DNA from 2 places in the Pseudoalteromonas sp. JB197 genome. Region 1 is predicted to be linked to the other one. Evidence: predicted binding sites of a transcription regulator. Region 1 holds the regulator's gene; the other holds the start of a gene.
The links. The regulator FliA, encoded in region 1, starts transcription of late flagellar genes. The targets are predictions, from matches to a motif close to CTAAAGNTNNNNNNNNNNNNGCCGATA.
Positions count from the first base shown of each region.

Region 2: CIK86_RS11940 (DUF5610 domain-containing protein) is a predicted target of FliA. The motif match lies at 1,877-1,903, and genes of this name have one in related genera.

Region 1 is NZ_NRGZ01000001.1:1,930,228-1,933,663, reverse strand. Features, by position in the region: gene flhF (flagellar biosynthesis protein FlhF) at 1-278, shown strand, start outside; gene CIK86_RS09165 (MinD/ParA family protein) at 271-1,131, shown strand; gene CIK86_RS09160 (RNA polymerase sigma factor FliA) at 1,158-1,868, shown strand; gene cheY (chemotaxis response regulator CheY) at 1,909-2,292, shown strand; gene CIK86_RS09150 (protein phosphatase CheZ) at 2,309-3,076, shown strand; gene CIK86_RS09145 (chemotaxis protein CheA) at 3,092-3,436, shown strand, end outside.
Region 2 is NZ_NRGZ01000001.1:2,519,582-2,523,017, reverse strand. Features, by position in the region: gene CIK86_RS11950 (thiol:disulfide interchange protein DsbA/DsbL) at 1-599, shown strand, start outside; gene trmA (tRNA (uridine(54)-C5)-methyltransferase TrmA) at 663-1,766, opposite strand; gene CIK86_RS11940 (DUF5610 domain-containing protein) at 1,934-3,061, shown strand; gene murI (glutamate racemase) at 3,139-3,436, shown strand, end outside.

The DNA of each region.
Region 1 (3,436 bases):
AAGAAACCGTAAGACACTTTAAAAAAGTACAGTTAAGCGGTTGTATTTTCACTAAACTCGACGAATCATTAAGTTTAGGCGAGATAATTAGTATTGCGATTCAAAATCGCTTGCCAATAGGGTATCTTACTAATGGTCAACGAGTACCTGAAGATATTCGAGTTGCAAATGCAGAAAAACTAGTGAAAAAAGCTGAGCAATTATATTTAAAGAGAACAAAAGTACAACATTCACGACACCAATCAGTGGCGTCGAGCACAGTAGAGATGTATGATTAACACAGTATTAGATCAAGCAAGCGGCCTGCGTAAAATGAGCAAAAATAATAATAACGGCGTTAAGGTTATCGCCGTCACTGGCGGTAAAGGTGGGGTTGGAAAAACAAATGTATCGTTAAATACTGCGATCGCTTTAGGTCAGCAAGGTAAGCGAGTGCTAGTTCTTGATGCTGATTTGGGTTTAGCCAATTGTGATGTGATGCTTGGGCTGCGTGTTGAGCGTAATTTATCGCATGTGTTATCAGGCGAATGTGAGCTTGATGAAATATTAGTAGAAGGCCCCGCTGGGATAAAAATAGTACCAGCGACTTCGGGTTCGCAAAGTATGGTTGAATTGTCGCCTGCAGAGCATGCTGGGCTTATTCGCGCATTTAGTGAACTCAATACTGATTTTGATATATTAGTAGTTGATACTGCTGCCGGTATATCGGATATGGTACTGAGCTTCTCGCGTGCTGCACAAGATGTTTTGGTTGTGGTATGTGATGAGCCTACCTCAATAACCGATGCCTATGCACTGATCAAAGTATTAAGCCGCGAACATGGCGTGTATAAATTTAAAATTGTTGCCAACATGGTGCGTTCATTACGCGAAGGGCAAGAGTTATTTGCAAAGCTATCAAAGGTTACAGACCGATTTTTAGATATATCAATGGAGCTGGTTGCAACCGTTCCTTATGATGAAAATATGCGCAAAGCAACACGTCGTCAAAAAGTAATTGTTGAACTGTTTCCTAGTTCTCCAGCTGCACTTGCCTTTAAAACATTAGCAACAAGAATAACAAAGTGGCCAATACCGAACCAGCCTTCGGGTCATTTAGAATTTTTCATTGAGAAACTCGTTAACGGCTAACTATGACTACATTGGTGAATAGAGCTATGGGATATGAATCAACACAAAATTTAAATATGATTGTTGAAAAGCATGCTTCATTAGTAAAAAAAGTAGCATGTCATTTAATTGCTCGTTTACCCCCTAGTGTACAACTCGATGATTTAATTCAATCAGGAATGATAGGATTAATAGAGGCGTCAAAAAACTTTGATGCCACTAAAGGCGCTAGTTTTGAAACCTTTGCGGGTATTCGTATTCGGGGCGCTATGCTTGATGAAATGCGCCGTGGAGACTGGGCTCCACGTTCAGTGTATCGTAAAAGTCGTCAAGTAATGCAAGTTATTTCTGAGCTGGAATACAGTCTCAATCGTGAACCCAAAGACAGCGAAGTTGCTCAAAAGCTTGAGATAACGTTAGAGCAATATCATCAAATTTTAACCGATGTTAATTCAAGTAAAATTCTAGGTATTGAAGACTTAGGAATTGATGAAGATGTCATAACCCCCGTTGGGCATGATTTAGCACTAGACAAACCCTTTAATAACGTTAAAAATGAGCGTTTTAATGAATCATTATTAAATGCAATTAAATCATTGCCAGAGCGAGATGCTATGGTACTTTCTTTGTACTATAACGATGAAATGAATTTAAAAGAAATTGGACAGATACTCGATGTAAGTGAGTCGCGTGTAAGTCAGATACATGGTCAGGCGATGATTAAGCTAAAAGCAAAAATCAATGACTGGATAAATTAGAAGTAAGTAAATAAAGGTTTAGGCCTCACTGGAGGATGTTTTGAATAAAAACATAAAAATTCTAGTAGTTGATGATTTTTCAACTATGAGACGTATTATTAAAAACCTGTTGCGTGATTTAGGATTTACCAATGTCCATGAAGCAGATGATGGTTCGACTGCTTTGCCTATGTTACAAAATCAAGTTTTTGATTTTGTGGTAACAGATTGGAATATGCCTGGCATGCAAGGTATTGACTTGTTAAGAGCAATACGCGCGGATGATAAATTAAAGCATCTTCCGGTTTTAATGGTTACTGCAGAAGCTAAAAAAGAGCAAATTATTGCGGCAGCTCAAGCAGGTGTTAACGGTTATATTGTTAAGCCATTTACTGCAGGTACATTAAAAACTAAATTAGAAAAAGTGTTCGAACGCTTAGGTTAATAAGAGGGAGAGGCTTATGTCAGCAATTGCTGCGCCTCATATTACTTTAGAACAAGCACGTCAGCTGGTCACTTTTTTAGAAAACGGTGAGCAACACAAAGCGAATCAATTAATTTTAGAGACTGCCTCTCAGGAGCAATCAAAATTATTTGCTGAAGTTGGTAAATTAACGCGTCAGTTACATGAATCATTAAAAGGGTTTGAGCTTGATACGCGTTTAGCCGATTTGACTACTGAAGCTATTCCTGATGCTAAAAAGCGACTTAACTATGTCATAGAAATGACAGAAAGTGCTGCTAATAAAACTATGGATGCAGTTGAAGCAAGTCTACCCATAGCACGACAGTTAGCCGATGAAGTATCGCACATCAAGCCGACGTGGGATCGCTTAATGAATCGTGAACTTGAGCTGGGTGAATTTAAAACACTGTGTCATAGCGTTAATAAGTTTATGAATAGCTCTCATCATAAAACCGATGAGTTGCAAGCATTAATGACCAATGTATTAATGGCTCAAGATTACCAAGATCTAACCGGGCAAGTAATTCGCCGCGTTATTGAGCTGGTACGCGAAGTTGAAGAGAGTTTAATTCATCTGTTAACTGCGTTTGCTGCGCAAGATGAAAATGATGCCAATATAGTAGAGCAACAAAATATATCAGATTCGATTACAGAACAAACATTAGCAGGCCCAGAAGGTCCTATAATTGATAAAGAATCGCGAAATGATGTTGTATCTGATCAAGATGAAGTTGATGATCTTTTATCAAGTTTGGGCTTTTAATAGGAGAGTAACTGCATGAGCTTTGAAGTCGATGAAGATATATTACAAGATTTTTTAGTTGAGGCTGGAGAAATCCTTGAGCTTTTATCTGAACAATTAGTTGAACTGGAAAATAACCCAGAAGATACTGAGTTATTGAACGCTATTTTTAGAGGCTTTCACACTGTTAAAGGTGGCGCGGGCTTTTTAGCGATGACAGAGTTGGTTGATGCCTGTCATGGCGCAGAAAATGTGTTTGATTTACTGCGTCAAAAAGTGCGTACAGTTAACTCTGAGCTAATGGATGTTATACTTCAAGCACTTGATACGATTAATGAAATGTTTGCTACGATAAAAAATCGTGAGCAACCAGTGCCTGCA
Region 2 (3,436 bases), 590 kb from region 1:
TACCTTTTGCTGCAACAAGTTTTGCAGCAACCTTTGAGGAAGGTGTGCATTATGAGGTTGTGTCTGAGCGCGCAACTAAAAAACCAGAAGTGAAAGAGTTTTTCTCATTTTACTGTCCTGCATGTAATAACATGGAGCCACTGGTAGCCGAAATTAAACCAATGCTTGATAAAGGCGTAAAGTTTAAAAAGAGCCACGTTGATTTTGTTGGCGTACGCGATACCGAGCATCAACAAATGATCAGCCAAGCGTTAGCAACGGCTGAAGTGTTACCACAAAAAGATAAAATTATTGCGGCTATCTTTAGCCACATTCATACCAAGCGCGCAAATTTTAATGAGCTAGCCGACGTAAAAGATGTGTTTGTAGCCCAAGGCGTTGATGGCGATAAGTTCGATAAGTTATTTAAAAGCTTTTCGGTACGTACATTAAGCTCAAAAATGAAGCGCGACCAAGACTACTTTAAAGAGAAAGGTGCATTGCGTGGCGTACCTACTTTTATCGTAAATGGTAAGTACAAACTACTTCTAGGCCGCGAATCGGGTATTAGCGAACCAGCAGATATCACTAAATTAATTAACTACTTGGCAAGCAAGTAAAGTTAATCCCATAAAAAAAGCTCCTAAGGAGCTTTTTTTATGGGTAATTTTTAGCTGGTAATTTTAAATATTCTTTTTTTGTAAAAATACACCCGACTCAATATGGTGCGTATAAGGGAATTGATCAAAAATCGCAAAGCGTTTAACTTCATGGGTGCGGGTTAAGTGATCAAGGTCGCGCTCTAGTGTCTCTGGGTTACACGAAATATAAATAATACTTTCGTAATTTGCTACTAAGTCACACGTTAGAGTATCCATACCGGCACGTGGCGGATCAACTAAAATGGTTTGACAATTGTAGCTGTTTAAATCTATACCTTCTAAGCGAGAAAAACTACGCTCGCCATTCATGGCTTGAGTAAACTCTTCGCTCGACATACGAATAATATCTAAATTGGCAACTTTGTTTTGCGCTATATTGTACTGCGCTGAGTGTACCGACGACTTTGATATTTCGGTTGCCAGCACTTTATTAAACGAACCCGCTAACGCAATAGAAAAGTTACCGTTGCCACAATAAAGTTCAAGTAAATCATTTTTAAGTGGCTTACATAAGTCTTGCGCCCACTCTAGCATTTTAATATTTACTTTGGCATTTGGCTGGGTAAAGCTGTTTTCTACCTGCTGATATATTAGTTCTTGGCCATTCACGTTTAAGCGTTCGGTAACGTAGTCATCACCAAGCATTTCTTTTTGTTTGCGGGCACGGCCAATAAAGTCAATTTTATACTTATTGCTTAACTTTTCTTTAAGCGCGTTAATTTCACTCAGCCAATGCTCATCAAGTGGCTTGTGATATAACAGACTCACTAAAATCTCACCGCTTAGCGTAGATAAGTAATCAATCTGAAATAGTTTACGACGCAAAATTTCACACGACTTTAAATTATCAATCATTACTTGCATCACTTCACCTACCAAAGGAGCGGCAGGGTCAAAGCTATCAACGCGAATTTTGTCTTTAGTTTGTTGATCAAACATTATATGAAACAGATCGTCACCATCGTGCCATACTCTAAACTCAGCGCGTTGGCGGTAGCTAATCGGCTCTGAGCTAAATACCTCAAGTTTATCCACACCAAAACGTTGAAATTGGGCAGCAATACGCTGTTCTTTTTCGCTTAACTGCGCATCGTACTGTGAGGTGTCTATTTTAATAACTGCCATTAACGCTATAACCTTATCTTTGAGAGCTGTTTATCGGCGCTATTGTAGGGAGCGAGATGTATTTGTCTAGTTTTGATGAAATATATATTGGTTTTTTTTTGAGCATCTAGCTACAGAAATAACTTACAGTGCCGATAAGTAAGGCAAGCATAGATAGGAGTCGGATCATGAAAATCGGTAACTTTGGCTTTGTTCCAAACCACAATATTAATAAATACGGTAATAAAGGGGCTTTACAGCAACCTACAATACAGTCGCCTCAAGATAACTATCAGCAGCGCGGTAAAGAACTTGCTGCCAAAGTGCTCGGTGACAAAATGGCTCAAGCTCTTGGCTTACCGATAAGTGAGCCGAAAAAAGATAAACCGCTTTTTGATTTTGATGAAATCGTTAAAAATGTTTTAGACTTCGTTACCAGTGCAGTACGTAAAGCAAAAGCCAATGGTGCCGACGATGAAAAACTCAAAGGTATGTTAGGTGATGCTCGAAAAGGTGTGCAAATAGGGATTGATGACGCGGTTGATGAATTAAAAGGCAATGGCGTGTTTAACGACGATATCGCACAGGGTATTAATAAATCTAAAGAAGGCATATTTAATGGCCTGGACAAATTTGAAGACGATTTATTTAATCCTAAACCCGCCAGTGTCTCTGTTAGCCAAGCTCAGTATGCAAGTTTAAGTAACAAAGCAGAATATAAATTTACTACCGCCGAAGGAGACGAAGTGAGTATTAGTTTTGCTGATGCTTATGAGTCACAATCAGCCAGTCGTTATCAGCAAAATGGGAATAGTGAATCTTTTGTAAGTGAGTCGTCGCAGTCTCGTGAGTTGTCATTTTCTATGTCGGTTAATGGCGATTTAAATGAGAATGAACAAAAGGCGATTAATGAGCTAATGGCTGACTTACAAAGTGTAAGTAGCACCTTTTTCAGTGGAGACTTAGACAAAGCATTTGAAGAGGCGCAAGCACTAAGCTTAGGCAACGAACAGCTGGTGGCTTTTTCAATGGATTTACGACAAACCAAAACAGTCGCTACAGTTAAAGGTTACGAAGAGTACAAGCCAGTTCCTGAAAAAGCAGTAGCTGATAAATTAGCGCCGTTTAACGACGACTTAAAAGCTGTGTTTAATAAAGCCACAGAGCTGGGCATACAAAACCAGTTATCGGGTATTGTGCAGTGGTTAAATCAAGATCAAGCAGAAATAGATAAATTGGTAGATTACACCAAAGCTATGTTCGAAAACCTTAATCAATTAAATGCAGCAACGGACGAGCTAGCCAATCAACAATAGTTGTACCACTAAACTACTTTCTTTTATAAAAATCACATGGCAAACTGCCGTTCTTAACTTAGAGTAAGGACAGTAGTTTGTCAGCGCACATAATGGTTTTTGATTCAGGTATTGGTGGTACTACGGTACTTGAACATATTCAGCAAAGTATTCCAGATGCGCAATACAGCTATTTTATGGATAATGCGCTATTGCCATACGGCGCTCAGTCACAGCAAACGATTATTAACCGCTTATGCGCACTCATTCACTTTATTAACCAGCAAGCGCTTAATGTAGATTTAATTGTTATTGCATGTAACACCGCCTCTACTTCTGCGCTTGGGGCAGTGCGCCAAATTACTACTATTCCTATAGTGGGGGTGGTACCGGCGA